Regions from separate parts of the Phytobacter sp. V69 genome, predicted to be linked through region 3. Evidence: predicted binding sites of a transcription regulator. Region 3 holds the regulator's gene; each other region holds the start of a gene.

Region 1 (10,599 bases), on a different contig from region 3:
TTGAGCACAGCCGACAACCACAACCGGTGCCCCGGACAGTTCCCCTTCGACCAGCGATTTAATAATAATCTCCGGACCGATCCCCGCAGGATCGCCCATCGTTACGGCAATAATGTTAGACACTCGACTTCTCCTCAATAAAATGCAAAACCTTGAGCAAAGTGGTTTCGTCACCAAAACCGCCTGCTTTGGTCATCACTGGTCGTTGCCATTCGCAACCTGAAAAATATCCCCATGGCACGCAGCCTGCGGCGCGCCCACGAATCTGAAACCCTTTTGCCCCCAGCGCGCGGGCGACGGCTATCGCCACATCGCCGCCGGAAACATAAATACCGTCTGGCGTACTGGATTGCAGGACGTCACGGGTGAGCGCGCCCAAATAATCACAAATACGCTCACCGCACTCTGCCCGGCTCAGCTCCCAGCGTTCACACAGCGCCGCCACCTGATGGCGCGCCTGATCATCCGGGCAGGTATGCACCAGACAGTGTTTGCCCGCGTTAAGCGCGGTGATAATCGCGGCGCGGTGGTCGGTGGCAGACAGCTGGAAGACATCATTGATATCAATAAAGATGTGTTCACAGCGTGGATGCTGCGCGGCGACGCTCACCTGTTTTTGAGCGATTTCACTCATTGAGCCGACAACCGCCAGCACCACCGCCTGTTTTTCCGGTGCCAGACGGCGTGACAAGGCGTCACACAGCCCGGCGGAACCCACCAGCAGCGGCCTTTCGCTCGCCTGCATGGCATGGGTGATAATTTCATCCAGATCGGCGTCCGTTTGCGCATCCACCACCAGCAGCGCCGGCGTTTGCGCACTGCCGCTCGCCAGCGCAACGGGCAACTGTGCGGGCGTAATGTTCTGGCTACGCACACTAAAGAGCGCACCGACATCCGCACTGGCGATCGGCGTTTTCGGGTCGCTGGCAAACTCGGTGTCAGTGAGAAGTACGCCATTCACCAGGCATTTCCCTTCACGGGTAATGCGCCCTGCCGCCGGAAACGCCGGGGCGATAATCACCGCCGCCGCCCCCGTAACCTGCTGCATGGCCATCACTTCGGTTCCAGGATTACCGCGCAGCGTGGAATCTATCTTTTTCACCAGCCACGCCGGTGAGTACTGGCGCAGGACGCTGTCGGTCAGCGCAGCGACCTTCTCTTTGGCCGCATCGGCCGTCAGCGCGCGGCTGTCACTGTTATAAATTAGCGCCTGCGCGTCGCTTTGATACGCCACCTCCAGCGCCACTTCTACACGCATCCCTGCCTGCGCCAGGCTCACGCCCGCATCGTTCGCGCCAGTGAAGTCATCGGCCAGAATCACCACTTGTTGGTCCGAGATTGGTTTGTTCATCCCTACTCCGGGTCGTTACGTTCTGAATATGATTATATTCAATCATAATTGATTATATGTGAGCAAGATCAACTTATTTAATTTGCGAATAAATTATAAATTTATGCCATACAGTGACCGTGATTGAAAAATGTTGATTGAGTTCAATCACCACATAAGACAGACAGGAGAACGTTGTGGTAACAATAAACAGTACCCTGATAAGCGGCGCAGGGGCCATTCCCGCTATCGCGCCATTGCTTACGGGTAAAAAGACACTCTTACTGGTCAGCGACGGCAACGTTATCAAGCTTGCCGTGACGCAGCAGATTCTGACGCTGCTGCAGGCGGAAGGCCGACAGGTACAGATTATTGACAACGTACCGCCAGAACCCAGCCAGCATGATGTCTCCCGTATTCTCGGCGATGCGCCAGAGGCGGCCTTTGATCTGGTGGTGGGTATTGGCGGTGGCAGCGTTCTCGACGTCACGAAACTGTTATCAGTACTTTATCACCCGCGTTCACCGGGCCTTGATGCCCTGCTGGCGGGTGAAAAACCGACTGCACGCGTGCCTTCTCTATTGATTCCGGCCACCGCAGGTACCGGTTCCGAAGCGACACCGAACGCGATTCTGGCGATCCCGGAACAGAACACCAAAGTGGGCATCATCTCTCCGGTGCTGCTGCCGGATTATGTTGCCCTGCTGCCGGAACTGACCACCAGCATGCCCGCACATATTGCCTCTTCTACCGGAATCGATGCCCTGTGCCATCTGATCGAGTGCTTTACCGCCACGATCGCCAACCCGGTGAGCGACAACGTGGCCCTGACCGGCCTGCGCAAGCTGCTGCACAACATCGAAACCGCCGTCAGCGAGCCGCATAACCTGACCGCGCGTCTCGAAATGCTGTGGGCCTCTTATTACGGCGGTGCGGCGATCACCCACGCCGGGACCCATCTGGTACACGCACTCTCCTATCCGCTGGGTGGCAAATACCACCTGCCGCACGGCGTGGCGAACGCCATTCTGCTGGCCCCGTGCATGAAAGTGGTGCGCCCGTACGCCGTCGAAAAATTTGCTCAGGTGTGGGATCTCGTTCCTGACGCCGACACCACGCTCGGCGATGAGGATAAATCCCACGCGCTGGTCGATTACTTTGCCGCGCTGGTTAAACGCCTCAACCTGCCGGACAACCTGGAGGCGCTGGGGGTACCGCACGCGGATATTCCGTCGCTGGCCGATGCCGCCCTGAACGTTAAACGCTTGATGAATAATGCCCCTTGCACCGTCGATCACAGCGCCGTGCAAGAGATTTACCAGACATTGTTTAAATGATCTTTCATGGAGAGATGTGTAATGAGTAAGAAAATTGAAGGCGTACTGACGGCGATCGTCACGCCTTTTGATGCAGAAGGCGGATTGCATGTTCAGTCACTGAAAGAACAGGTCAATCGCCAACTGAGGGCCGGCAACGGCATTTTCTGCGGCGGCACAAACGGCGAGTTTTTTGTGCTCAATGAGCAGGAAAAAATCACCGTCACCGCAGCCTGCGTTGATGAGGTGGCCGGTCGCGCCAATGTGGTGGCACACATTGGTGAGATCTCTACCCGCGAAACCATCCGTCTGGGTAAACAAATTGAAAAACTGGGCGTCGACGCGGTTTCCGTGATCACCCCGTATTTTGTCCCCTTAAAACAAAACGAATTAATTACCCATTATACCGCCGTCGCTGATGCCCTCAGCGTACCGGTATTTCTGTACAACATTCCTGCCCGCACCGGGAATACGCTTGAACCGCAAACGGTTCGCGTGCTGGCTCAGCATCCGAACATTATTGGGATTAAAGATAGCGCAGGAAGCTATGAAAGCCTGAGTGGTTTTCTGAACGCGGTGAAGGACATGGAGAATTTCAATGTCCTTAACGGTCCGGACTCCCTGATTCACCGGGGATTCGTGGAAGGTTGCTCGGCCTGTATCTCCGGCCTTGCTAACGTCGCCCCGAACGAAATTAATGCGATCTGGTCGCATTTCAACGCAGGCGACGTTGAAGGCTCTCGTCAGGCACAAGAAAATGTCACCGGACTGCGCACCGATTTATATAGCGTAGGTTTCTCTCCGGCGGCGGTTAAAAAAGCAGTGCAACTGATGGGCTATAACGTCGGCGAAAGTCGTTATGCCGTGTCATTTACCGAAGAACAACAACAGCAAATTCGCCAGATCGTAACGCAGTACGTGCGTTAAGGCGTTTTTCATTCGTCATTAGAATATTGGGCACCTCAGGTGCCCTGGCTTCACTCGCCCCAAAGAGAGGCAAAGATGAACACGTTTACTTCACAAGATACCCTGATAATTGTCGGTATAGTCATTGCCTATATCGTCTTTACCACCTGGCTTACGTTCCGTTTACGCAGTAAAAACTCCGGCGACTTTATGGAAGGCTCCCGCGCGATGCCGGCCTTTATCGTTGGTATCTTATTAATGTCTGAATACATTGGCGCGAAATCAACCGTCGGTACCGCACAGGCGGCCTTCGAAGGCGGGATCGCTGCCTCCTGGTCGGTACTGGGTGCGGCGATCGGCTTCCCGATTTTCGGCCTGCTGCTGGTCAAACGTATTTATAACACCGGCAAAATTACTATCTCCGGCGCGATTGCAGAGAAGTACGGCAACAGCACCAAAAACATCATTTCTATCATCATGATTTATGCCTTGCTACTGGTGAACGTCGGCAACTACGTGAGCGGCGCGGCGGCGATTTCTACGGTATTAAAAGTGAGCCTGCCGGTGGCCGCCTTTATTACCGCCATCGTCAGTACCTTCTACTTTGCCTACGGCGGGATGAAAGGCGTGGCCTGGGTTACCCTGCTGCACAGTGCGCTTAAGTACTTCGGTATTCTGGTCATCATGGGTTTTGCACTGTACAAAACCGGTGGTTTCACCCCGATGGTCCAGAAAATGCCGGACTTCTACTGGACCTGGGACGGTAACTTCGGTGCCAGCACCATTTTCGCCTGGTTGATTGGGACTATCGGCTCCATTTTCTGTACCCAGTTCGTGATTCAGGCCATCTGTTCGACCAAAGATGTGCAGTCTGCGAAGCGTTCCACCTGGATTGCATTTTTCTTCTGTATGCCGATTGCGCTGGCGATCGCCGTTATCGGCGTGGCGGCAAAATACCTGCACCCGGAAATTAACAGCCTGTATGCAATGCCGATTTTCCTGCAGGACATGAACCCATGGATTGCCGGACTCGTGACAACGTCACTTGTTGCATCCATTTTCGTGAGCGTCAGTACCGTGGCATTGGCTATCGCCTCGCTGGTGGTGAAAGATTTCTATGTGCCTTACCGTAACCCAACGCCAGAGCAAGAATTTAAAGCCACGCGCTGGTTATCGTTACTGATTGGCTTCCTGCCGCTGATTTTCGTGCTGCTGGTTCCGGAAGTGCTGAAACTGTCGTTCTTTACCCGTGCTATCCGTCTGTCCATCACGGTGGTTGCGGTGATTGCCTTCTATGCGCCGTTCTTTAAAAGCACCCGTGGCGCGAACGCTGGCCTGATTGGCTCCTGCGTCGTGACATCACTGTGGTATGTGCTGGGCGACCCGTTCGGTATCAACAACATGTATATCGCGCTGATTACTCCGGCGGTGATTATGGCCCTGGACCGCATTATCCCGAACAAAGCACACGCGAAGGCGAAAACAAAAGCACCAACACCTGTACAAAATAGTGGAGTTTGATATGTCCGTTACTGTTAATCGCGATGGCGTATTACGTCAGCAAGAAGATGCTCGTGTCATCAGCGCGATGCTGCCCTCACCCTGCCCGCAAAACCACGCGGCCAACATTCTGCCGCTGCCCGATGGCACGCTGATGTGCGTCTGGTTTGGCGGCACCCAGGAAGGCGTTGCGGATATTTCCGTGTGGGGCTCGCGCCTCGCACCGGGCAGCGACAGCTGGAGCGAGGCGGTAAAACTGTCTGAAGATGCCAGCCGTTCCGAGCAAAACCCGGTGCTGTTCCTCGCCCCGGATAACGTGCTGTGGCTGATGTGGACCGCCCAGCTTTCCGGCAATCAGGACACGGCAATTGTGCGCTACTGCCAGTCGAATGACCTTGGCGCGAGCTGGGGCGAGATCGCCACCCTGCTGGATAAACCGGGCACCTTTATTCGCCAGCCGCTCACCGTGCTGGAAAATGGCAACTGGCTGCTGCCGGTCTTCTATTGCCGCACCAAACCGGGCGAGAAATGGGTCGGTAATGATGACATCAGCGCGGTAAAAATCTCCGCCGACCAGGGGAAAACCTGGCGCGATGTGGAAGTCCCGGAAAGCCTTGGTTGCGTGCACATGAACATCGCTGCACTGCACAATGGAACCCTGGTTGCGCTTTTCCGCAGTCGCTGGGCGGATAACATCTATTACAGCCAGTCGACCGACGGCGGTGAAAGCTGGTCCGTGCCGGAGCCGACAACGTTACCAAACAACAACTCGTCCATTCAGGTTACGACGCTGGCGGACGGCAATCTGGCATTGGTCTTTAACTACATGAGTGCCGCCGGTGCGCAGGAACGTCGTGCTTCGCTGTATGACGAAATCGACGATGGCGATAGCCGCAAAGAACCGGAAGTGACCAGCGGTCGCAGCGCGTTCTGGGGTGCACCGCGTGCGCCGATGACCGTGGCAATTTCGCCTGACGGCGGGAAAAGCTGGCCGTGGCAACGTCATCTGGACGAAGGTGACGGCTATTGCATGACCAATAACTCACAGGAAAAACTGAACCGCGAGTTCTCCTACCCGAGCATCAAACAAGGTGCGGACGGCAGTTTGCATATCGCTTATACCTATTTCCGCCAAGCGATTAAATACGTTCGCGTATCGCCGGAATGGGTTAAGGAGTCAGTGTGATTTTTGGCAATCTTGACGCCCTGCCGCAGGCAGGGTTGCCTGCGGTACTGCGCGATATCCTCGCGCTTCCTCAGTGTGCATTCGATGAACTGCAGGCGCGCGACGATGGCCGGTTTCAGTTGTCCGGTGCAGAGTGGTTCTGCACCGTCGGCCCGGCCAATACGCAACTGCGTGAAGTCCGCCATACGGAATATCACCACCAGTGGGCAGATATTCAGGTATTGCTGACAGGTGAAGAGATAATCTGTGCCGGTACGCAGTACGCGCCTCTGGCAACCGATGAGGAGCGTAAGCCGGATCTGTTTATCACCACCACCGCCGAACTGCCGGTGAGCATGTTATTGCAGGCGGGTGATTTTGCGGTGTTTTTACCGGGCGAGCCGCACCAGGCCCTGTGCGCGGCGGCAGAACCGATGACGATCCGCAAAGCGGTGTTTAAAGTTCCGCGCACGCTGCTGGAGGTGTAAACATGCCGCATGCGATCGTAACAGGAGCAAGTTCGGGTATCGGCGAAGCCATCGTCAGCCGCCTACTCGGCCAGGGGTGGAATGTCACCGGGCTTAGCCGCTCGAAAGTCACCCGCGACAGCGCGCAGTTTAACAGCGTATGCGTCGATCTCAGCGACAGCGCGGCGCTGCGTGATGTGCTAACCACCCTGCCTGTACCCCATGCGGTGATTCATGCCGCCGGGATGATGGCCGCAGCACCGCTAGGTGAGTTAACGCATGAGGTTAGCCAGCGGTTGTGGCAACTGCACGTGCTGGCGGCGGAAACGCTGGTCAATCACTTCGCCCCACAGATGTCCTCTGGTGGCAGAATTGTGGTGGTGGGCAGCCGGACATCGCGCGGCGCGGCGGGACGATCGCAGTATGTTGCCACCAAGGCGGCGCTGGTCGGAATGGTGCGTAGCTGGGCGGCTGAGCTTGCCCCACGCGGCATCACCGCCAACGTGGTCGCCCCCGGTGCGACGCAAACGCCGATGCTCAGTGCACCCGGACGCGAAAGTTCGCCACCCAATATGCCACCCATCGGGTGCTTGATTAAGCCTGAGGAAGTGGCCGCACTGGTGGGGTTTGTGTTGTCAGCGGACGCAGCCGCCATTACCGGGCAAGAGCTGGTGATTTGCGGCGGCGCATCGCTTAAGTGAAGGGCCAGGCTTATTGTTTGTAGGCCGGATAAGGCGTTGGCCGCATCCAGCATTGTGGTCCAACAAAATGGGTGACACTGTCACCCATTTTTATTTCTCAGCGCAAATAGATTTTGCCAATCAGATAGGTGGTGGCCTGGCCGCCAATCGACACCCTTTCGCCACGCGCTTCGCAGCGCAGATCGCCGCCACGGGCAGATACCTGGCGCGCCTGCAGGGCGTTTTTGCCGAGTTTTTCTGCCCAGTACGGAATCAGCATGCTATGGGTTGAACCGGTAACCGGGTCTTCCGGCACGGATTCACCCGGACAGAAAAAGCGGCTAACAAAATCATGCTCATCACCGGGCGCGGTAATGCAAACCATTTTCTTTAACGGGATCATGGCGTTGATATTCGGGGTGATGGCCTCAACCTGCTGCTGATTTTCCAGCACCACCATGTAATCACGCGCCACTCGTACCTCTTTGGCCTTGGTGATACCCAGCGTTTCAAACAGCAGCGCAGGCGGCGCTTCCACCAACCCCGTCTGCCAGGCTGGGAAGTCCAGCGTCAGCCAGTCGCCTTTGCGACTCACGGTGAGCGGACCGACAAAACGGGTGGCGAAGTTAATCTGCGTATCCGGGTAATCCAGATATTCAAATATGACGTGCGCGGCGGCAAGCGTGGCATGGCCGCAAAGGTTGATTTCGTACTGCGTGGTAAACCAGCGCAGCTCAAAACCGTCGTCGTTACGAACAAAGAACGCTGTCTCAGACTGCTTGTGTTGTTGCGCCATTTTCAGCAGCACATCATCCGGCAACCATTCCGTCAGCGGACAAACGGCTGCGGCGTTGCCGCCAAACGTACGGTCGCTGAACGCGTCCACCATATAGAAGTCGATTGTGTGCATAGCCTTTCCTCTTGTTTTACTTTGCTTTTCCTTCGTTTTTCCCTTGTATTTCTTTTTGTTTCAACAGGCATCGTCATACCCCAACAAGAAATGAGACACTCATCACAAAAAGTTTGTATTTTGAGCAGAAATAGATCTAAGATCTGCACATCTCCTTCTCCTGTAACTGATCCCAAAAAAACATATGACAACACAAATGGTTTCACGAAAAGTCGCGTGGCTCCGGGTGGTTACGCTGGCCGTTGCTGCGTTTATTTTTAATACCACTGAGTTCGTGCCCGTGGGGCTGCTGTCGGACATTGCACAAAGTTTTGACATGGAAACCCCGCAGGTCGGCATTATGCTAACCATCTACGCCTGGGTTGTGGCGCTGATGTCGCTGCCGTTTATGCTGCTCACCAGCAAGGTAGAACGCCGCAAACTGCTGATTGCCCTGTTCGTTCTGTTTATTGGCAGCCATGTGCTCTCTTTCCTGGCGTGGAACTTCCATGTGCTGGTGATTAGCCGTATCGGCATCGCGTTTGCCCACGCCATTTTCTGGTCGATTACTGCCTCTCTGGCCATTCGTCTCGCTCCGGCGGGCAAACGCGCCCAGGCGCTGAGCCTTATCGCCACCGGTACCGCGCTGGCAATGGTGCTGGGTATTCCGATTGGCCGCGTCGTCGGGCAATATTTCGGCTGGCGAACCACGTTCTTCGCTATCGTTTTTGGCGCGCTGATTACCATGATGTGCCTGATCAAACTGCTGCCAAAACTGCCCAGCGAGCACTCTGGTTCACTGCGCAGCCTGCCTGAGCTGTTCCGTCGCCCGGCGCTGCTGTGCATCTATCTGTTGACGGTGGTTGTAGTCACCGCGCACTACACCGCCTACAGCTATATTGAGCCGTTCGTGCAAAATGTGGCGGGTTTTAGCGGTAATTTCGCAACAGTATTGCTGCTGATTCTCGGCGGTGCGGGAATTGTCGGCAGCGTGCTGTTCGGCAAACTGGGTAATAAGCATGCGTCCAGTCTTATCAGCGGCGCGATTGGCCTGCTGGTGATGTCCCTGTTGCTGCTGCGTCCTGCGGCAGACAGCGAGATGAACCTTGCCGTGCTGAGCATCTTCTGGGGTGTCGCGATTATGATTATCGGCCTAGGGATGCAGGTGAAAGTGCTGGCGCTGGCACCGGATGCCACCGACGTGGCGATGTCACTGTTCTCCGGGATTTTCAATATCGGTATCGGCGCGGGCGCGCTGGTCGGTAACCAAGTCAGCCTGCAGTGGTCGATGTCCGCCATTGGCTATGCGGGTGCCATTCCGGCACTGGCCGCTCTGGTCTGGTCGGTGGTGATTTTCCGCCGCTGGCCGGTCTCGCTGGAAGACCAGCAGCAACCGCACCATATGTAATATCTCACCGTCAGCCGGGTAGATGATTGCCCGGCTGATGCGATTTATCCCCCTGCCACCACCTCGTTCATCACCTGCGTCTGCCAGTCAAACCACGGGTTCCAGGTCAGTCGCGCGTGAACTTTATCGGGCTCCACCAGCCCCCAGTCTGAGTACCAGACCTCTTCGCCGTTCAGACAGCGCTTCGTCGCCGCATCCGGCTGCCCGTTCGCACAAAGCACCACGCTGCCGTGGCGGCCGTAGACCGGGTTACGTGGGGAGAACAGCACCGACATATGCGAAAACTGGCTGATGCGCTCTGCGGGCAGATAATCAGGCTTAACCAGCACTCTGGCGTCAGCCGCCACCTCGGCGCGCGCCAGCCCGTACCAGATCACACGACTGGCCGGATGGGTAAAGGTTTTCTCGAACTGGTCGAGGATCCAGGCGGTATTGAGCACCGAGTCGTGCTCGCTCAACACCATCAGCACCGGCTTGTTCCACGTCTGGTGCGTCACCAGTTGCTGTGCGGAAGCGCTGGTACGATAGAACTGAGCAAAACCGTTGGTTGGCACGCGCAGATAACGGGTCGCAATCTGCTGAGGGAAGACCGCGCTCGGTGGACGCAGCCAGTCGCGAAATACGGCTGCCGCCGGGGCGAGAAAATCGTAGCGGGTATTCGATTTTATCGCCGGAGAGAACAGCAACAGCCCCTGCACCTGCGGATGTTGCAGGGCATATTCCAGCGCGAGGTTGCCGCCGGTTGAGAAGCCGCCCAGCCATACGTTCCCCACCTCTTTTTCCAGGATAGTGGCCTGCTCGTTGACCACTTCACGCCACTGGTCAACGCTGACGTTCAGCATGTCCATTGGGCGCGTGCCGTGCCCTGCCAGCAGCACCGTACGCACCAGGAAACCCTGTTTTGCCAGCTCAGGGGCGATGTCGGTAAACGAACCTGG
Region 2 (10,599 bases), on a different contig from region 3:
ACAAACGGGTGTAGAATACGCGCTAACTGCGGCGTACCCAGAATATGCATCAGCCAGTTGAAGGACGGGAAGAAGAATCCCAGTCCGCTCACCGCCGCCAGCACGAAGCAGAAGGCGGTGACCCAGTGGTTGATGCGTTCCGGCGCCGTGTAGCGCACGATGGTGTCACGTTTTTTCATTTGCGCACCTCGTCTTTTTCTTCATGCAGGTTGTCGTCTTCTTCCTCTGCGCGGTTCGGACCGACCCCGACGTAGTGGAAGATACTGGCGGCAAATGTCGCGGCAAAACCCACTGCGGCCAGCGGCTTCCAGATCCCTTTCCAGAACTTCACGGTGGCATTGATTTCCGGGTTTTCCGGCAGGCCGTGATACAGCGTCGGCTTGTCGGCATGGTGCAGCACGTACATCACGTGGGTTCCGCCAACACCGGCCGGATCGTACAGGCCCGCATTGTCATAACCACGGGTTTTCAGCTCCGCCACGCGTTCGCCAGCCAGCGTTTTCATATCCTCTTTGCTGCCAAAGTGGATAGCGCCGGTCGGGCACGTTTTCACGCAGGCCGGTTCCTGGCCGACGGTAACGCGGTCTACGCATAGCGTACATTTGTAGACGCGATTGTCTTCCGGGTTCAGGCGCGGCACGTTGAAAGGGCAGCCGGCAATGCAGTAACCGCAGCCGATACACTGTTCAGACTGGAAGTCGACAATCCCGTTAGCATACTGAATGATAGCCCCTTCTGACGGGCATGCCTTCAGACAGCCCGGATCGGCGCAGTGCATACAGCCGTCTTTGCGGATCAGCCATTCCAGCCTGTCGTTCTGCTCCACTTCGGAAAAACGCATGACTGTCCATGACTTAGCGGTCAGATCCGCCGGGTTATCGTAAACCCCGACGTTGTGTCCCACTTCATCACGAATATCGTTCCACTCCGAGCAGGCTACCTGACAGGCTTTACACCCAATACAGGTGGTGACGTCGATAAGCTTCGCCACTTCTTCCTGATGGTTCCGCGCCTGGGGCGCGGGGGTAAAACCGTTAGTGGCGGAACGACGGATAATGTCTTGCGATTGATAAGCCATAAGTCGTCTCCCTTACACCTTTTCGACATTCACCAGGAACGCCTTAAACTCCGGCGTCTGGGTGTTTGCGTCACCGACAAACGGGGTGAGGGTGTTAGCGATAAAGCCTTTCTTCGCCACGCCTTCATAGCCCCAGTGAATAGGAATGCCGATGGTATCCACATCCTGGCCGTGCACGTTCAGTGTACGTATACGCTTCGTCACCACCGCTTTGGCTTTGATATAGCCGCGGTTGGAGGAGACTTTCACCGTATCGCCCTGAATGATGCCCAGCTTGCCCGCCAGCTTTTCGCCGATTTCCACAAACTGCTCCGGCTGCGCGATGGCGTTGAGCAACGCGTGCTTGGTCCAGTAGTGGAAGTGTTCGGTCAGGCGGTAAGTGGTGCCGACATACGGGAACTTGTCCGCTTTGCCCATCTGCGCCATGTCGTCTTTGAAGACACGTGCTGCAGGGTTAAAGACAACATTCGGGTGTAGCGGGTTGGTACCCAGCGGCGTTTCAAACGGCTCGTAATGTTCCGGGAACGGCCCTTCTGCCATCTTATCGGTAGCAAACAGACGTCCCATCCCTTCCGGCTGCATGATAAACGGCCCCACATCGCTGCCCGGTGCGGCAGTGCTGTAATCCGGGATATCCACACCACCCCATTTCGCCCCGTCCCATTTCAGGAGCTGGCGATTCGGATCCCAGGGTTTACCCTGCGGGTCCGCCGAGGCGCGGTTATACAGGATGCGGCGGTTCAACGGCCATGCCCATGCCCAGCCGAGCGTATTCCCAAGGCCTGACGGATCGGCGTTATCACGACGCGCCATCTGGTTGCCGTCCGGCGTCCAGCTACCGGCGAAGATCCAGCATCCGCTGGACGTGGTACCGTCATCACGCAACTGGGCGAAGGAACTTAGCTGCTGACCTTTTTTCACCAGCACGGTATTGGTGATCGGATCGATAACATCCGCCAGCGCTTTCCCGTTACTTTCCATTGCCACTTCTTCCGAAGCCGGTTCATGTGGCGTGGAGTAGTTCCAGGTCATGTTCAGCACCTGTTCCGGGTTGGCACCGCCTTCTTCGGCGTACATTTTGCGCAGGCGCAGGAAGATGCCCGCCAGAATTTCGCCATCGGTGACCGCTTCACCCGGCGCGTCTGCGCCTTTCCAGTGCCATTGCAGCCAGCGGCCGGAGTTCACGATGGAGCCGTTCTCTTCGGCAAAGCAGGTGCAGGGCAGGCGGAACACCTCAGTCTGGATTTTCGATGAATCGACATCGTTCGACTCACCGTGGTTCTGCCAGAAGGTGGAAGTTTCCGTGTTGAGCGGGTCGATGGTCACCAGGAATTTCAGTTTCGACAGCGCCGCAACGACCTTGTTTTTGTTCGGGAACGACGCCACCGGGTTAAAGCCCTGGCAGAGATAACCGTTCACCTGACCTTTAAACATCATGTCGAAATACTGCAGAACGTCATAACCCTTGTCCCATTTCGGCAACCAGTCGAAGCCCCAGCTGTTGTCCTTCGTCGCTTTGTCGCCATAGAAGGCTTTCATCATCGAGACGAAGAATTTCGGGTAGTTGCCCCAGTAGTTCACCTGGCCCTGCACCAACGGTTTAGGTGTGTTGGCTGTCAGGTAGGTTTGCAGATCCGCCTGTTTCTCGCTTGGCAGGGTCATGTAACCCGGCAGGCTTTGCGACAGCAAGCCTAAGTCGGTCAGCCCCTGAATATTGGAGTGACCACGCAGGGCGTTCACGCCGCCGCCTGCCATCCCCATGTTGCCAAGCAGCAACTGGATCATCGCCATGGTGCGAATGTTCTGCGCGCCGATGGAGTGCTGTGTCCAGCCCAGCGCGTACAGGAACGAGGCCGTTTTGTCGTGGGCGCTGGTTTCGGCGATGTACTCGCAGACTTTCAGGAAGTCGGCTTTCGGCGTACCGCAGATGTTTTCCACCACTTCCGGCGTATAGCGCGAAACGTGTTGTTTCAGTAAATTCCATACGCAGCGTGGATGGGTAAGCGTGGTATCGCGTTTGGCGAAACCCTGCTCGTCCATTTCATAGTTCCAGCTGGTTTTGTCGTATTTACGTTTGTCCGCGTCATAGCCGGTAAACAGGCCATCTTCGAAGCCGAAATCCTCACGCACGATCAGGCTGGCGTTGGTGTAGGCCTCGGTGTATTCGCGGTTGTATTTTTCATTCGTCAGCAGGTACAGCAGAACGCCGGAGAGGAAGGCGATATCCGTCCCGGAACGAATGGGCGTGTAAAAATCCGCGACCGAAGCGGTTCGCGTAAAGCGAGGATCGATAACGATTAATTTGGCGCCATTATGGATTTTTGCTTCCATCGCCCAGCGGAATCCCACCGGATGCGCTTCAGCAGCATTCCCACCCATCACGACGATGAGGTTGGCGTTTTTCATATCTACCCAGTGGTTGGTCATCGCACCGCGACCAAACGTTGGAGCAAGACTTGCTACCGTTGGTCCGTGTCAGACACGCGCCTGGTTATCCACGGCAAGCATGCCGAGGGCGCGGGTAAATTTCTGGGTCAGATAACCGGTTTCGTTACTGGAGGCGGAGGCGCACAGCATACCGGTGGACAGCCAGCGGTTAACGGTGGTGCCTTCGGCATTTTGCGCGATGTAGTTCGCATCACGGTCTTGTTTGATCAGTTTCGCGATGCGATCAAACGCGTCATCCCAGGTGATTTGTTGCCATTTGTCGGAGCCTGGTGCGCGGTATTCCGGGTATTTCAGGCGGCTTTCTGAATGGATGAAATCCACCAGACCTGCGCCTTTCGGACAGAGTGCACCACGGTTTACCGGATGGTCCGGGTCGCCTTCGATATGGAAGATAGAGGCTTTGGCGTTTTTCGCGCCGTCGCCGAGGCTATACATTAATAGCCCACAGCCGACAGAACAGTATGTGCAGGTGTTTCGTGTTTCACGGGTGCGCAGCAATTTGTATTGCCGCGTCTCCGCCAGCGCCACACCAGGCGCAAAGCCCAGTGCCGCTGCAGTTGTACCTGCCATACCGCCAGCGCAGATCTTAAAGAACTGCCTTCTGCTGACCTGCATGGTTTGCTCCTTGTTTCGACATTGTCACGAGGTTTTTTATTTGCTTTGCGGTCGTCGCCGCAAAGGTACAAAATTGATGCTTATCCCCTGGCCCAAAAGGGGTATATCTTCAGAATATCATATTGTAGGTAAGTCTGTTCCAATTCGGTTAAAACAACGTGAACAAAACCCATACAACACCACCCGAAAATGCTGACCTAATCGCAGGTTCCCGACAGATTTCACTTTGGAAACGGGACGATCTGCAACATCCCCGCAACGATGTGTTGGCGGAGGAAGTCCCCATTGCACTGGTTTATAACGGTATTTCCCATGTTGTGATGATGGCTTCACCCAAAGACCTGGAGTGGTTTGCCGTCGGTTTTTCCTTATCCGAAGGGATTATAGAAACTCGCCAGGATATTTATGGCATGGAGGTTGTGCCGTCCTGCAATGGTCTGGAAGTGCAGATTGAGCTTTCCAGCCGTCGGTTTATGGGGCTGAAAGAGCGACGTCGCGCGCTGGCCGGGCGTACGGGGTGCGGCGTGTGCGGTGTTGAGCAACTGAACGATATCGGCAAGCCTGTCGCGCCGCTGCCGTTTACGCAGACCTTTGATCTGGCAAACCTCGACCAGGCCCTGACGCATCTCACGGATTTCCAGCCGATTGGCAAATTAACGGGATGTACCCACGCGGCCGCGTGGATGTTGCCTTCCGGGCAACTGGCGGGAGGGCATGAGGATGTGGGTCGTCACGTGGCGCTGGATAAGCTGCTGGGTCATCGCGCCCATGAAGGGGCGTCCTGGCAGACGGGTGCTGCGCTGGTCTCCAGCCGTGCGAGCTATGAGATGGTGCAGAAATCAGCCATGTGCGGCGTGGAAATTCTGTTTGCCGTTTCCGCTGCGACTACGCTGGCCGTTGAGGTTGCCGAGCGCTGTAACCTGACGCTGGTGGGCTTTTGCAAGCCGAGCAGGGCCACGATTTATGCCCATCCACAGCGTTTGATCTCGGGTTAAGATTTAAATCAGTTTTTTTGAATATTGATGACAAATTCTTCCGCTTTTTGTTGATGAAGTTCAGGTCTAGTATTTACTTCATCGAGACACAGCGCCTCATATCAACAAACATTCAGAAGGGTTTATATCATGAAAAGCATCAAAACTTTTGTCGCAGTTATCGCTCTGGCTTCTTCTTTCGGTTCATTCGCTGCACAGACAGTGACCGCAACCTCCTCCACAATGGACGGTGCAGAAGCGAAAATCGCTGCTCAGGCTCAGCAGGCCGGTGCCTCTTCTTATCACATCACCGAAGCCTTCACCGGTGACCGCGTGCATATGACCGCAGAACTGACCAAATAAGCGTAACACTGTCGAAAGAGCGCCTGCGGGCGCTTTTTTCGTTTCTGAATTACCCGGCCGTTGCCGCTCCTCGCTTTAGCCGCCAGTACGACGCCAGTGTACTCAGCATAAACACACTCTCCATCAGTATCGCCATCGGCGAACCCGCCAGAATATTATTGATAAGCCAGCACAGGCTGCCGTTCAGCGTGATCAGCCGTAACCCCACAGCCGTTGAATGAAATGCGGCAACCGTCATAAGCAAACTGCCCGCCAGCGGGAAGATATCCGTTGGATGCTGCCAGGTCAGTACGCTGCACAGCAGCGACGCACAAAGAAATCTCCCTTTCACTCGCTGGCTCGTGGTAACGGTTGCCAGAAGATATCGGCAGGCTGCCAGCGCCATCAGTCCACAGGCGCTGACTTCACCGAGCAGCCAGAAATGTAGTGCCAGCAGACAGGTCGAACAGGCGAGCGTCAACAGAGAACGCTGGCGACGGACAAACTGAAAGGCCAGCAAATCCAGGCCAAACGACAGGCCCGCCAGAATTTGTGAGAGGAAAAATGGGGTCATCGCATCGTCCTGCAGCAAAAGAGTGGCGCAGAATAATTCGGGCAGGAGTGTGGGTCGTTAACCTTTGTTAAGCCGCCCGCGAATCCGCGACAGACTCACCGGGGAGATACCAATGTAGCTGGCAAGATCTTTTTGCGTGAGCTGCTGTTCCCAGTCCGGGAAATTGGCCTGCACGTATTGCCAGCGCTGTTCGGGGTTATTGAGCAAAAACATCTGCTCTTTCTTCTCTTTGTAAACCACCTGCTGGCTGAGCAGCGCCAGTCGCGCGGCGAGGTGTTCGGGTTTATCGAGCAGGCGTAGCGGGATTTCGCAAAGCCTGCCTGGGGTTAGCATTTGCAGGCTGTAATCCGCCAGCGAACCGGTGAGCCAGCTCAGGTAGAGAAAACAGCACTCCCCGGCGAAATAGAACTCTTTCACTCGTTCGTGGCCCTGTGCCGAGTGATACACCGCGCGTGCCGTCCCCTCCTGCAACCAAAACATGGTGTGCTGTGGCTCCCCCTGACGTTGTAGAATATCCATCGCCGACACGCTGCGCGTGCGTCCGAATTGCTGCAAGGCGGTGAGCCAGTCTGGGGTCATTTTTCACCCTCTTTTATGATTCAAATAATTTGAAAGATAAATGCAAATCATTCCGCTGTTTGTTGATGGGGTTAAGGACTATTATTCATTTCATCGAGGCACAACGCCTTATATAAACAAACATACAGAAGGGTATATATCATGAAAAGCATCAAAACTTTTGTCGCAGTTATCGCTCTGGCTTCTTCTTTCGGTTCATTCGCTGCTCAGACCGTCACCGCAACTGACTCTACTCTGTCCGGTGCAGAAGCGAAAATTGCCGCTCAGGCACAGCAGGCTGGCGCGTCTTCATACCAGATTACCGAAGCTTTCAGCGGTAACCAGGTTCATATGACTGCTGAACTGACCAAATAAGTTTTCCCGCACTGCCGCTGTCCCTGACTCTTCGGAGCGGGGACAGGTTCTTTTCTCCCCGGTTTTCGCTCTCCCGCTTCTGAATATCTCTTCCCGTATGCCTCTTTTACGCTAAAAAATGCGGCTACAATCACAAAATTACTATCCGTCTAAAAGCCTTAACGGCGATTTTATTTCCCCGTAACATCCCCAATTTCATGTTTTTATAACTCAATGATTGAAAAGGAATTATTAAAAATACTGTGAGTTGAATCTCACTGCGTTTATGTGATTGTTATCACAAATAATGAGTGTTTAACATTGGTGTCAATGGTTGGTGGTAAGAGAATTATCCATAAAATGTGACTTTCATTGCAAATATGACCCTTGAAGTCAGGGAAAAATATTCGCACAGGCAGCCAGTAGGGAATTCGCGATGAAAATCGGTGTAGTCATTAGCGGTGGTGATGTATCGGGAATAAATAATTTTATTTTTCAGATTGCGAGACTGGCACAGGCAGAAATTACCCTGTTCAATGGAGGGATACCTGGTTTACTTGAAAAGAAACACAATGAAATTGACTGGCGGGATTTAGTGGATTTTTCCATTTCCTCTATCCCTGTTATTACGTCTGGTCGCACAACCCGTAAATTAGTGCGCAGTGAATACGAAGCGATTGCGAAGAAATTAAAATCGTTGCGAATTGATGTGCTCGTTATGGCGGGTGGTGACGGATCGCTGCAATTTTTAAATACGCTCAGTGAGTTTGATATTAATTGTTTTGGCGTCGGTATGACGATTGATAATGATGTGTATGGCAGTGATTATTCAATTGGTTTTTCTACCGCCTGCGAACAAATTATCAAGGAGGTTTCCCGCCTGCGAAATACTGGTCGGGCGTTACCTGGCCGCGTATTTATGGTGGAAGTGCTGGGAGGCTACTGTGGCGAGTTGACGCTGCAATCGGCGATCAAAAGCAATGCGGATATTGCCCTTATTCCGGAATGCCAGATCCCAATTGATGAGTTATCTCAACGCATTAAAAACCGCCTTGCCAGCCAGAACAGCGTGGTGATCCTGTGCTCCGAAGGTTACACCAGAGAGTATACGCCCGGTTTTCAGGGCGCTATCGACACCATGATGAAGCAGCTTGAACCGCGGATTGGCGTGCGTATTCGTAAAACGATTATTGGCTATGGTTTACGTAACGGTGATCCCACCTGTGAAGAGATTTATCAGGGCACCATTATGGCCAGTGAAGTGGTACGTTGTATTCAATCTGGCATGAAGAATAAAGCCATTATTATCAATTCCAGTAATAAACCTATTCCAATTGATCTTATTAGTATGAAAAAACGTCTGGTAGACACAGAAGGACATCCCTACAAACTGGCCAAACAACTCAATATTATTTGAGGAGATTTACATGCTTAAAGTTCTTTGCGTATGTGGCTGCGGCCTCGGCTCCAGCTTTGCGATCGAAATGAGCGCGAAAGCGGTGCTGAAAAAATTAGAAATTCCGGCAAAAGTTGAACACACCACAGTTTCAGAAGCCGGTGCATTTAAATCCGATATGATTTTGACACAAAAAGTATTTGCCGACATTTTAACGGCGGATGCCAGTGAAGAAGAAATCAGACGTGTCGTCGTGCTTAATAAATTAACCGATAAAGAAGAGATCGAACAAAAAATTATCGCGTTCTTAAAATTGCATAACATGAAGGTAGCTGACCATGAATAGCTTTGTTGAGTTTATCGTCAAAGATTTACTCGGGCAGGCATCGATATTAATCGCCTTTATTGCCATGCTCGGTTTGATCTTACAAAAGAAATCACCGGGAAAAATTGCCGAAGGCACCTTTAAAACGCTGCTCGGCTTTTTAATCATGATGGCGGGGATCAATATCATCGTCGCTACCCTGACTTTCCTGAACGATATCTTCACCCACGGTTTCGGGATGAAAGGTTATATCACCGACGTAGCGGCCATCGCCGGGCTGGCGAACCGCGAACTGGGTTCCGAAGTGGCGTTGACGCTGATGGTGATTTTCGCGGTCAACATCATTATTGCCCGCCTGACGCCGCTGAAATACATCTTCCTGACGGGCCAGGCATTGCTGTGGATGGCGACCATCGGGGCGGTTATTGGTTACAAAGCGGGCCTGACCGGGCTGCCGCTGATCCTCACGGGCGGTATTTTTGGCGGTGCGATGGCGGTACTGATGCCGGCGCTGGCGCAACCGGTGGTCAGACGCATTACCGGTTCTGATGACGTGGCGTTGGGGCACTTCTGCACCATCGGCTATCTGGTACAGGCGGCGGTGGCGAAAGTGGTCGGCAAGGGCTCCCGCTCCACGGAAGACCTGCAACTGCCGGATAACTTTAAATTCCTGCAGGATACCTATCTTGCCATGGCGGTGGTGATGGTGCCGATGTACCTGATCCCGGCGGTGGCGGCAGGTCCGGAATACATCGGTCAGTTCTCCCATGGCGTGAACTTCCTGATGTACGCCTTTATGCAATCCATCCAGTTTGTGGCCGGGGTGTTCGTCCTTTATAGCGGCGTCCGTCTGTTGTTGAACGAACTGGTGCCTGCTTTTCGGGGTATCGCCATGCGCATCGTCCCGGACGCCAAACCAGCGCTCGATTGTCCGGTCCTGTTCCCCTACGCCCCGAACGCGGTCATTGTCGGCTTCCTGGCCACTACTGTCGGTTCGATTATCGGCATGCTGGTCTTCCCGATGTTTGGTCTGGCGATGATCCTGCCTGGCCTGCTGACCAACTTCTTCGCGGGTGGCACGGCGGGTGTTTTTGGTAACGCATTGGGCGGGCGTCGTGGTGCGGTTATCGGCGGCGTTGTCCACGGTCTCTTTATTACCTTCCTGCCGGCCATCCTGGTGCCGATGCTGGAAAGTTACGGCTTTACCGGGGTGACGTTCAGTGACTCCGATGTCATCAGCTCTGGCCTGGTTCTGGGTCATGCCTTCCAGAATAACTGGCTGTTTGTCGCTCTGTTTATTGTCTTTGTCGCGTTCCTTGCCTGGTTCGTTAATGGCAAGTCAGCTAAACCTAAAGGGGAGAAAGTCCATGAGTCTGCATAATTTCACTGCGCTGTTAGAGATTGCCAAAGAACGTCATTTTAAAGCGGTCGGTTCCTTTAATTTACATTGCCTGGAAATGCTGCCGGCCTTTTTTAAAGCGGCAAAACAAACTAACAGCCCGTTAATGATTCAGATATCCACCGGGACAGCGCAATATCTGGGCTATCAATTATTGGTGGATTCCGTGCGCTCATTATCGGCAAGCGAAAATGTGCCCACCTGTTTGCATCTGGATCACTGCTCGGATATTAATGCGATTCAGACTGCAATCGATGCCGGATTCAGTTCAATTATGTACGACGGTTCGCATCTGGATATTGATGAGAATATTGCCAATACCCGCATTGTGGTGGAGATGGCGCGTCCGCGCGGTATTTCGGTTGAAGCTGAATTAGGCGCAATTGGCGGTTCGGAAGACGGAAAAGCCGTGGCTGAAGAGGACATTTGCTTTACTACCGTGGAGGACGCGGCGCGTTTTGTCGAAGAAACTCACGTGGACATGTTGGCGGTGTCGGTCGGTACGGTACACGGGCTCTATACCGGCAAGGCGCAGA
Region 3 (10,599 bases):
GTCGGCCCGTATCAGAATGTGCCGTCAAAACCGGTTGTTATCCTCTCTGCTAAAGTCCTGCCGTAATCTCTTTTCGCACGGGCCGTCCGGGCCTGTGCGCGTTTCCCTCCCTGCGTGACGCGAAATTGCTGCTTATACTTGTGGCACATGACCGAGACACCAGGGAGGCGTTATGACCAAAAAACTCACTGACCGACAAACATCCCGTCTCTGGGAGCAAGACCGCAATGTCAATTTTCAGGCCAGCCGACGTCTTGAAGGTGTTGAGAGCCCGCTGGTGACGCTTACCTCCGACGAGGCAAATGTGCGACTGGAAGAACTCAGGAGGCACTATGAGCGATAAATTTGGCGACGGTCGCGATCCTTACCTCTATCCAGGCATCAACGTGATGCGTAACGTGCTGGGTATTCACCAGGCGCAGCGTCTGGAGCAGGCCGCGTATGAGTTGACCGCGCTGCGTGCTGCGACGCTTGAACTGGGGCCTCAAGCGCGTGGTCTGCCGCATCTGTGCGCCATTCACCGCCATATCTACCAGGATATCTTCTACTGGGCCGGGCAGTTTCGTGAGGTGGACATCTACCAGGGCGATACCCGTTTCTGCCATTTCGAATACATCGAAAAAGAGGGCAATGTTTTAATGCGCGCGCTTGAAGATGAAGCGTGGCTGCAGGGGCTCGGGAAGAAAGAGTTTATTGAGAGACTGGCGCATTACTACTGCGAAATCAATGTATTACATCCTTTCCGTATCGGTAACGGTATCGCCCAGCGCATTTTCTTCGAGCAGTTGGCTTTGCATGCCGGATATCGGCTGGACTGGCGGGGCGTTGATCCGGAAAGCTGGAGTAAAGCGAACCAGGCAGGGGCGATGGGAGAGCTGAAACCGCTGTGCGAGATCTTCGGCAAAGTGGTAAGCGAAGCTGTCGAAACTGAGTAGAATAGGGCGGCTAAAAATGATGAGGCCGCCATGATCCTGCTTATTGATAATTACGACTCTTTTACCTGGAACCTGTATCAGTATTTCTGCGAGTTGGGCGCGCAGGTTGAGGTCAGGCGTAATGACGAGATCACGCTGGCGGATATCGCCGCCATGGCCCCCGAGAAAATCGTGATTTCCCCAGGCCCCTGCACGCCGGATGAGTCGGGCATCTCGCTCGATGTCATTCGCCACTATGCCGGTACGCTGCCGATTCTCGGCGTCTGCCTCGGTCACCAGGCCATCGCCCAGGTCTTCGGTGCGCGCATTGTTCGGGCGCAGCAGGTTATGCACGGGAAAACCTCTCCGGTGACCCATACGGGGCAGGGGGTTTTTCGCGGCCTAAATAACCCGTTAACCGTCACACGCTACCATTCTTTGCTGATCGACCCGCCTTCGCTCCCGGACTGCTTTGAGGTGACCGCATGGAGCGAAGCGCAAGAGATCATGGGGATTCGCCATCGTCAGTGGGATCTGGAAGGGGTGCAGTTTCATCCGGAAAGTATTCTTAGCGAGCAAGGCCATGCGCTGCTGAATAACTTTCTGCATCGCGCCGATTTTTAGTTGCCATTGAGTGATTTTTATGCATATTTCGTGATTATATTTTCACTTCTACTTCTTGTTTAAAAAGGGTGGGGTTACATGGCAACTGAGCAAGGTGCAATCACGCGGGCAACGTTCGACGACGTCATTTTACCAATTTTCGCACCGGCCGAATTTATTCCGGTGAAGGGAAAAGGTAGCCGCGTGTGGGATCAGCAGGGTAAAGAGTACGTTGATTTTGCGGGTGGTATCGCGGTTACCGCTCTGGGACACTGCCATCCGGCGCTGGTGGAGGCGTTAAAAACCCAGGGCGAGACCCTGTGGCATATCAGCAACGTATTTACTAACGAACCCGCACTGCGCCTGGCGCGTAAGATGATCGACGCGACCTTCGCCGAGCGTGTGGTGTTTATGAACTCCGGCACCGAAGCCAACGAAACGGCATTCAAACTGGCGCGTTATTATGCATCTACACGCCATAGCCCGCATAAAAGCAAAATCATCGCGTTCCACAATGCGTTTCACGGCCGTTCACTGTTCACCGTGACCGTTGGCGGGCAGCCGAAATATTCAGACGGCTTTGGCCCGAAACCGGCGGATATCGTTCACGTACCTTATAACGACCTGCATGCCGTGAAAGCGGTGATGGACGATCATACCTGTGCGGTGGTGGTTGAGCCGATTCAGGGAGAAGGCGGCGTAACGGCGGCAACCCCAGAGTTTCTGCAGGGTCTGCGCGACCTGTGCGACGAACACAACGCGCTGTTGGTGTTTGATGAAGTGCAGTGTGGGATGGGACGCTGCGGCGATCTGTTCGCTTACATGCACTATGGCGTAACCCCGGACATCCTGACCAGCGCCAAAGCGCTTGGCGGCGGTTTCCCGATTAGCGCCATGCTCACCACCCAGGAGATCGCCAGTGCGTTCCATCCGGGTTCTCACGGCTCGACCTACGGCGGTAACCCGCTGGCCTGTGCCGTTGCCGGTGCCGCATTCGACATCATCAACACGCCAGAAGTGTTGAATGGCGTGAACGAGAAACGCGAGCTGTTCGTCAAACATCTGGAGAAGATCAACGCGCAGTACAATATTTTCAGCGAAATTCGCGGCATGGGGCTGTTGATTGGTGCCGAACTGAATCCGCAATTCAAAGGTCGCGCACGTGACTTCCTGCTGGCTGCTGCCGATGCCGGTGTGATGGTACTGAATGCCGGACCTGACGTGATGCGTTTTGCACCCGCGCTTATCGTTGAAGAGAGCGATATCGATGAAGGTATGCAGCGCTTCGCGAAAGCCGTAGCGAAAGTGATTAACACTTAAGACCGTAAGCGGCGATTTAACCAGATGCCGTGATGCGGACGCTGACGCCATGCCACCGACGAAATGGTGTGCATGGTGCTCAGATGCCCCAGAATACGTTGCAGGTGCTGTTCCAGCGTGCTCATTGGACCGTGCGTCATACTCTCCGGTGCTTCCAGAATATTCACATCCCCCGAACTTCCCGGTCCATCGTATTCCAGCCGCTGCTGACAGCGCTGCAGGGCAATTTCACACGACTGTAAATAACGCTGCGCCAGATCCGGCGTGAGCATGGTGTGTTCCCGCGCCAGGGTCGTCATCGCATTAATGTGTTCGACAATAAACTGACTGTGCGTGACCCACAGCTTCATATCGGCCAGATAGCGCGTGTCAAAGCCGGGTTCCTGCATCGCCTGATTCAGTGAGTTGAAGAGGGCGTTGTGCGCCTGGTTTACCCGCATGCGCTGCCAGGCCAGCGGCGTAGCCTGGGGATCATCGCTCAGAATCAGGCGGATGGCATCCTGATAGGTTTCCAGCGCGTCATGGGCGTTTTTGCGCAGCAGGCCGCTTTGCCACTGGGGCCACAGCCAGACAACACCGCCAAAAGCGATCAGGCAGCCGATCAGCGTGTCGATAAGACGGGCAACGATAAACTGCTCGCCGTTCAGCGTGAGCAACTGGAGTGTATACACCGCGGTGAGAGTAAAGCCGACCATCGCCCAGCCGTAGCTTTTGCGGATAATCAGGTAGCTCACCAGCGTCACCATCAGCATTGCCGCCAGCGTGAAACCTTCCGGTACGTGGTAGTGCAGCGTTGCGCCGGCAATGATCAATCCGGCCATGGTGCCTGCCGCCCGATGCAGAATGCGTACCCGCGTGGCACCGTAGCCGTTTTGCGTGACAAACATCACCGTCATCATGATCCAGTAAGGCTTGGGCAGATGGAGCGCGCTGCCCATCAGGCTGGCAATGCTGAGCATGACGCTTATCCGCGCCGCATTGCGAAAGGCAGCGGATTTCAACGACAGATAACTTTTGAAGGCAGGGAGCAGCGGCAGGCGGCGCTGCTTCTCAGCCATCAGGTCGCGAACATAGAGTGGACGCTGGGTGCGCAAAACGCGGGCTATCTGGCTGAAATGCCAGGCGCAGAACTGTCCAACCGGGTTATCCGGGTGCTGACGGGCGATTTTCTCCAGCGCGCCTATCTGCTTATCCATATTGAAACGCCGGGGATAGCGATGATAGAGAATGTCATCGGCGAGCACCCGTAACCGCGCGGCGACGGTTTGCGCATTCCAGCGGATAACCTCTTCAGCGTGGCTGCGTTCAACCAGCTCCTGAACCTCTTGCGGTTGATGGAGGCTGACGGAGATATGCTCTTGCAAATCCAGCGCGACCTGGAACATACGCAGCAACCGCTTGTAATCGTTGTTCTTATTGGCCGCCAGCATATGCAACTGCTGGTAGCTCTGGCTTATCATATCCACCGCTTTTTGCTGGCGTGCCAGCAGCGGCGGGAGGGCTTTTTCCGGATCGGCGTGTTGCGTCAGCAGGCTGTATTTTGCTTCACAGTAGTCCGCCAACTGGCGATAGAGCAGGCTTAACGATTCGCGCAGCGGCTGTTCCCGCCAGAGCCAGAACCAGAAGGCGTTAAACGCGCCGTACCACAGGGTGCCGAGCCCATAAATCAGCAACGGTTCCCAGACGGGCATATTCCCGGCGAGGCTTAAGGTAAAGATGGCCGCAATGAGCGAGGCGGGCAGCAGGCGTCCGTGCAAGGCGCTGATTTCCGCCGTGACGCCAAGCAATAGCGTGAGTCCGGTCAGGATCAGCGGCAAGGGGATATTTTGTGTCAGTAACAACTGTACCGTAAGGCTGCTGCCAGCAAAAAGTGAACCGCCAACGATCAGGCGTTTAAAGAAACGTTTGTGCGGTGTATCCAGACCGGCAATATTGCAGCAGGCAGGAACAAGAGAGAACAGCAGACCGAGATCGAGACGCCCGATAAGCAGGCCAACGGTCACAGGGAGGCATAACACCAGCGTTTGTCGCAGTGCATAGTTGATTTCGGGGTGATAAATCAGCCTGCGCCACATGGGGAATAGAGACAAAAACGGCGCATCGCTAAGTACGATGCGCCGCTTGAGAATTAACGTGTACCGTACACGACGATAGTTTTGCCGTGTGCAGAGATCAGGTTTTGATCTTCCAACATTTTCAGGATACGTCCCACAGTTTCACGGGAACAGCCGACGATCTGACCAATTTCCTGACGAGTAATTTTAATTTGCATACCGTCCGGGTGGGTCATTGCATCCGGTTGTTTCGCCAGATTCAGCAGCGTCTGTGCAATGCGGCCCGTCACATCAAGGAATGCGAGGTTGCCGACTTTTTCTGATGTAACCTGCAGACGACGCGCCATCTGAGAAGACAAGCGCATCAGAATATCCGGGTTCACCTGAATGAGCTGACGGAATTTTTTGTAGGAGATTTCGGCCACTTCACAAGCTGTCTTGGCGCGTACCCATGCACTACGCTCCTGACCCTCTTCGAACAGACCCAGTTCACCGATAAAATCTCCCTGGTTAAGGTAAGAGAGGATCATCTCTTTACCTTCTTCATCCTTGATTAGCACAGCCACTGAGCCTTTGACGATGTAATACAACGTTTCCGCTTTTTCACCCTGGTGAATCAGCGTGCTCTTCGACGGGTACTTATGAATGTGGCAATGAGACAAGAACCATTCGAGAGTCGGGTCTGTTTGCGGTTTGCCAAGCACCATGCGCGGTTATCCTCTGTTATAAGCTGGCTCCAGACGCTGGATTCACACAACGCGTCCGGGGTTGCAATCTATCTTCCCGATAGCTGGGAAGTGGACCGTCAGACATGCCTGCGGCCTGTAATATGTGATGTCCTCTGCATACATGCTAAACGTCAATGTATATCACTGTAGCATCCAGATTGTTTTAGCATAGCTTTTGCTGCCTGTCTCCTGGTGTCTCGCTTCAGCTTGACGCAGGTCGCCTTCCGTTGCGACTTTTCTTATGTGCGCGTAATCTGTAAAGAAAATTGCAACTCCGGAGTTAATTAAAATGCAAGCTCGTGTGAAATGGGTAGAAGGTTTAACGTTCCTTGGCGAGTCTGCGTCCGGGCACCAGATCCTGATGGACGGTAACTCAGGCGACAAGGCACCAAGCCCGATGGAAATGGTGCTGATGGCGGCAGGCGGATGCAGCGCTATTGATGTTGTCTCTATCCTGCAAAAAGGGCGTCACGACGTGACAGACTGCGAAGTGAAGCTAACGTCAGAGCGTCGTGAAGAGGCTCCGCGCCTGTTCACGCATATTAATTTGCACTTCATCGTGACCGGCAAAGCGCTGAAAGATGCCGCGGTTTCGCGTGCGGTGGATCTCTCCGCCGAGAAGTACTGCTCTGTGGCATTGATGCTGGAGAAAGCGGTAAATATCACACACTCGTATGAAGTGATCGAAGCCTGATGTGTTGCCGGAGGCGATCTCCGGCACTTTCAGCATCCGACATTTCCCCTGTGGCGCTGCGCTAACCGGGGCTACATCGGGCGGAAGCAGATTTTCTGTTTGCCAGAAAACTACTCGATCTTCTTACCTTCCATCAGCCGTTGTACCAGCGGCGTCATGATGAGTTCCATCGCCAGCCCCATTTTCCCGCCCGGCACCACCAGAGTATTCATGTGCGAAATGAATGAGCCCTGCAACATCGCCAGCAGCCAGGGATAATCAATGCCTTCCAGATTACGGAAATGAATCACCACAAAGCTTTCATCCAGCGAGGGAATGACTTTGGCGGCGAACGGGTTGGAGGTGTCCACGGTCGGCACGCGCTGGAAATTGATATGGGTGCGGGAAAACTGTGGGGTGATGAAGTTGATGTAGTCTTCCATCGAGCGAACCACCGAATCCATCACCGCCTCGCGGGAATGGCCGCGCTCGCTGGTATCGCGCACCAGCTTTTGCATCCACTCGAGGTTGACGATGGGTACTACGCCCACCAGCAGATCCACGTGGCGAGCCACATCATGCTGCGGCGTCACCACGCCGCCGTGCAGCCCCTCATAGAACAGTACATCGGTTGGTTCCGGCAGCGGTTGCCAGGGGGTGAACGTGCCGGGTACCTGATTCCAGGGCACGGCTTCATCGTAGGTGTGCAGGTATTTTCGCGCCTGGCCTTTGCCGGTTTGTCCGTACTCAGTAAAGGTTTGCTCCAGCAGGCCGAAGTCGTTCGCTTCCGGGCCAAAGTAGCTGATATGTCGACCTAAATCGCGGGCTTTACGGATTGCCATGTCCATCTCAGGGCGGGTGTAGCGATGAAAGCTGTCACCCTCGACCTCGGCGGCATGCAAATCCAGTTGAGCGAAGATTTTGCGAAACGCGAGGCTGGTGGTGGTGGTTCCCGCACCGCTGGAACCTGTTACGGCAATAACCGGATGTTTAGCGGACATAGCAACTCCCTGAGTAAGCCATTATTGTAGGTGAAGCCTGCCGCCCTGCACGTTACTCGCGAAACTGCGAGCGTGGCATAATGTTGACGGTTTCATGCAGTTCTGACCACACCAGTAGGGCCTCGCCGTTTTTCAGCTGCCGTCTTACATCGGCGACCTTTTGTTCGAGCGAGCGCTCATGTTCACCATAATCGGTGCCTTCGCGCAAGACAAAGCTTTCAATCAGGTTATCCAGCGTCTCAGGTGCCAGATCCTGCCAGGGAATAATCATTTCAGCTTTCCAGATAAGTGTGCAGCCAGTCGGGGATCCGTTTTTCCAGCCACATTTCCGGGCGCAGCAACGTGCCGCCTACAAAACCCACGTGACCACCGTGTTCGGTCAGTTGATATTCTACCGATGGCGGCAATGTCTGCGTATCGGGGATCACGTTTTGATCCATAAAAGGATCGTCTTTCGCATGGATGATCAGGGTCGGTTTGCTGATTTTATTCAGCAATGGCATGGCGCTGCACTGGCGATAATAGTTAATCGCATCGGCAAAACCGTGGATACGCGCGGTAATCGCATCATCGAAATCACGCAGGCGACGCAGGCGTTTCAACTGGCGCAAATCAATAGGTAACGACCCCGGATAGGCTTTTAACTTGCGCGACGCGTTGGCTTTCAGCAGGTTGAGCAAATAGTGCTGGTACACCCGTGAGAAGCCGGTTTCGATATGCTCGCTGCACGCTTCCAGCACGAAGGGGGCAGAGACAATCACCGCCGCATCCAGGGGGACGCTATCTTCTTCTTTCGCCAGCAGGCAGGCGAGCATATTGCCGCCCAGTGAATAACCAACCGCGGCAGTACGCGCCTCGCCGAACTCACGTTTCAGCCAGTGTAAGAACCAGGTGCCGTCTTCGGTTTCGCCAGAATGGTAAATGCGATGAAGACGGTTAGGCTCACCGCTACAACCACGGAAATGCATCACTACGCCCAGCCAGCCGCGTGCTTTTGCAGCTTCGATCAGGCCGTGAGCGTAGGGACTGTGCAGGCTGCCTTCCAGCCCGTGAAAAACCACCAGGCGGGGTTTATGTTTCGCCTGCGCAGGGTCTTCGCTCCAGGCGAGATCGACAAAATCGCCATCCGGCAGTTCCAGGCGCTGCCAGGTTGGGGTAAAGCCCAGTTTCCGGCGGATAAGACGCGGCAGCATGGTCTGAAAATGCGGATTGCTCCCGCCGCGCATGGGGCGGAAGAGCGTGCTGTCGTCGCCGGGAATGTCGAGTTCTGCTGGGGTTATTTGAGTCATGACGATGCAATATTTTCCAATTCGTTAACGCCTACTATACCGTCAGTTCCGTGATGTGTTTATGAATTCCCGGCATTATCCTTTTTTGCCTTTGTCGATTTCTGCTTATTTGCTGCACTTTTTGGTGGAGGAGAGGGAGTAAAAACAGAATCTTCTTACGCGGATCTCGCTCCTGTACGAGGTTTATTTTGCTCCTGTTCTGATCTGCATCACAAATTATGACATTGATTATTACTCTCAGGCTAACAATCGTCTTTTATCCTTAATTGATGCCTTTCTCACCAGAGTGCACACTTTATTCAGTGTTAAGCAAATCAAAATGATTCGCTGAATCAGGAGGTTAATAATGTTATCTGGACAAACACCAGAACGAGTCTGGAACACGCGGCGCACGGAAAAACAGCGTCGCCTGGCATCCGTACCCGTACAGGGTAAGGTGCTGCCGACCGACGATCTGGTCGCCATGCTGGAAAAATTGATCGCCCCGGGCGACAAAGTGGTACTGGAAGGGAATAACCAAAAACAGGCTGATTTTCTCTCCCGCGCGCTGGCGTCGGTCAATCCGCAAAAAGTCCACGACCTGCATATGATCATGCCAAGCGTCGGGCGCAGCGAGCATCTGGATATCTTCGAAAAAGGTATCGCCCGCAAACTGGACTTCTCCTTCTCCGGCACCCAGAGCCTGCGCATCTCGCAGCTGCTGGAAGATGGCCAACTGGAAATCGGCGCCATTCACACCTACATCGAGCTTTACTCCCGTCTGTACGTTGACCTCTCGCCAAACGTGGCGCTGATCGCCGGTTATAAAGCGGACCGTAAAGGCAACCTATACACCGGGCCAAGTACCGAAGATACCCCGGCGCTGGTCGAAGCCGCCGCCTTCCGCGACGGTATTGTTATCGCCCAGGTGAATGAGCTGGTGGATGACGAGTGCGATTTACCGCGCGTTGACGTCCCCGGTTCGTGGATTGATTACGTCGTCGTGGCCGACAAGCCGTTCTTCATTGAACCGCTGTTTACCCGCGACCCGCGCCTGATCAAACAGGAACATATCCTGATGGCGATGATGGCCATCAAAGGTATCTACGCCGAACATCAGGTGCAGTCGTTAAACCACGGTATCGGCTTTAACACCGCGGCGATTGAGCTTCTGCTGCCAACCTACGGCGAACAGCTCGGCCTGAAAGGCAAAATCTGTAAACACTGGACGCTGAACCCGCATCCGACGCTGATCCCGGCGATTGAAAGCGGCTGGGTTGAGAGCGTGCACTGCTTTGGCGGCGAGCTGGGGATGGAAGAGTATATCCGCGCCCGTCCGGACGTGTTCTTTACCGGCTCTGATGGCTCGATGCGTTCTAACCGCGTGTTCTGCCAGTTGGCAGGTCAGTACGCGGTAGATATGTTTATCGGATCAACTCTGCAAATTGATGGCCTGGCAAACTCCTCAACGGTAACCCGTGGGCGTCTGGCAGGTTTCGGCGGTGCGCCGAACATGGGGCATGACCCACACGGTCGTCGCCATGCCACTCCGGCCTGGCTGAATATGATCACCGAACCCGACCCGATGCAGCGCGGTAAAAAACTCGTCGTGCAGATGGTCGAAACCTTCCAGGCTGGCGCAAAACCGACCTTCGTGGAAACGCTCGATGCGGTGGAAGTCGCCAAAACGTCTGGTATGCCGCTGGCACCGGTCATGATTTATGGCGATGACGTCACCCATGTGCTGACCGAAGAAGGTATCGCCTACCTCTACCGTGCCGAAAGCATTGAAGAACGCCGTGCGATGGTTGCCGCCGTGGCGGGTATCACCGATATCGGCCTGGGCGTAGACGCCAAACGCGTTGCCGACCTGCGTCGCAGCGGCAAAGTGGTGTATCCAGAAGACATGGGCATTCGCCGCACCGATGCAACCCGCTCGTTACTGGCGGCAAGCAGCGTGGCAGACCTGGTGGAATGGTCCGGTGGTCTCTACAACCCACCTGCGAAATTCCGGAGCTGGTAATGAAACTTCTGCCAC

What was found. The regulator CRP, encoded in region 3, controls carbon source genes, mostly activating them, when cyclic AMP is high. The targets are predictions, from matches to a motif close to ATGTGANNNNNNTCACAT.
Positions count from the first base shown of each region.
Region 1: ACSZPU_RS08985 (PhzF family phenazine biosynthesis protein) is a predicted target of CRP. The motif match lies at 8,365-8,382, and genes of this name have one in related genera.
Region 2: ACSZPU_RS14655 (6-phosphofructokinase) is a predicted target of CRP. The motif match lies at 7,230-7,247, and genes of this name have one in related genera.

Region 1 is NZ_CBFFRL010000047.1:10,138-20,736, forward strand. It holds gene ACSZPU_RS08945 (D-threonate 4-phosphate dehydrogenase) at 1-123, opposite strand, end outside; gene dtnK (D-threonate kinase) at 116-1,351, opposite strand; gene ACSZPU_RS08955 (iron-containing alcohol dehydrogenase) at 1,528-2,667, shown strand; gene ACSZPU_RS08960 (dihydrodipicolinate synthase family protein) at 2,689-3,573, shown strand; gene ACSZPU_RS08965 (sodium:solute symporter family protein) at 3,649-5,073, shown strand; gene ACSZPU_RS08970 (sialidase family protein) at 5,075-6,238, shown strand; gene ACSZPU_RS08975 (NanQ anomerase/TabA/YiaL family protein) at 6,235-6,705, shown strand; gene ACSZPU_RS08980 (SDR family NAD(P)-dependent oxidoreductase) at 6,708-7,385, shown strand; gene ACSZPU_RS08985 (PhzF family phenazine biosynthesis protein) at 7,483-8,274, opposite strand; gene ACSZPU_RS08990 (sugar transporter) at 8,459-9,661, shown strand; gene ACSZPU_RS08995 (alpha/beta hydrolase) at 9,706-10,599, opposite strand, start outside.
Region 2 is NZ_CBFFRL010000097.1:2,246-12,844, forward strand. It holds gene fdoI (formate dehydrogenase cytochrome b556 subunit) at 1-179, opposite strand, end outside; gene fdxH (formate dehydrogenase subunit beta) at 176-1,078, opposite strand; gene fdnG (formate dehydrogenase-N subunit alpha) at 1,091-4,141, opposite strand; gene fdhD (formate dehydrogenase accessory sulfurtransferase FdhD) at 4,300-5,136, shown strand; gene ACSZPU_RS14635 (YdgH/BhsA/McbA-like domain containing protein) at 5,266-5,478, shown strand; gene ACSZPU_RS14640 (YgjV family protein) at 5,528-6,031, opposite strand; gene ACSZPU_RS14645 (Crp/Fnr family transcriptional regulator) at 6,089-6,610, opposite strand; gene ACSZPU_RS14650 (YdgH/BhsA/McbA-like domain containing protein) at 6,752-6,964, shown strand; gene ACSZPU_RS14655 (6-phosphofructokinase) at 7,380-8,360, shown strand; gene ACSZPU_RS14660 (PTS sugar transporter subunit IIB) at 8,371-8,685, shown strand; gene ACSZPU_RS14665 (PTS sugar transporter subunit IIC) at 8,678-10,045, shown strand; gene ACSZPU_RS14670 (class II fructose-bisphosphate aldolase) at 10,032-10,599, shown strand, end outside.
Region 3 is NZ_CBFFRL010000068.1:2,235-12,833, forward strand. It holds gene ppiA (peptidylprolyl isomerase A) at 1-66, shown strand, start outside; gene ficA (FicA/YhfG family antitoxin) at 173-343, shown strand; gene ACSZPU_RS11770 (putative adenosine monophosphate-protein transferase Fic) at 333-935, shown strand; gene pabA (aminodeoxychorismate synthase component 2) at 966-1,538, shown strand; gene argD (bifunctional acetylornithine/succinyldiaminopimelate transaminase) at 1,617-2,837, shown strand; gene ACSZPU_RS11785 (YccS/YhfK family putative transporter) at 2,834-4,912, opposite strand; gene crp (cAMP-activated global transcriptional regulator CRP) at 4,966-5,598, opposite strand; gene ACSZPU_RS11795 (OsmC family protein) at 5,909-6,313, shown strand; gene ACSZPU_RS11800 (phosphoribulokinase) at 6,424-7,293, opposite strand; gene ACSZPU_RS11805 (YheU family protein) at 7,346-7,564, opposite strand; gene ACSZPU_RS11810 (hydrolase) at 7,566-8,582, opposite strand; gene mdcA (malonate decarboxylase subunit alpha) at 8,929-10,584, shown strand; gene ACSZPU_RS11820 (triphosphoribosyl-dephospho-CoA synthase) at 10,584-10,599, shown strand, end outside.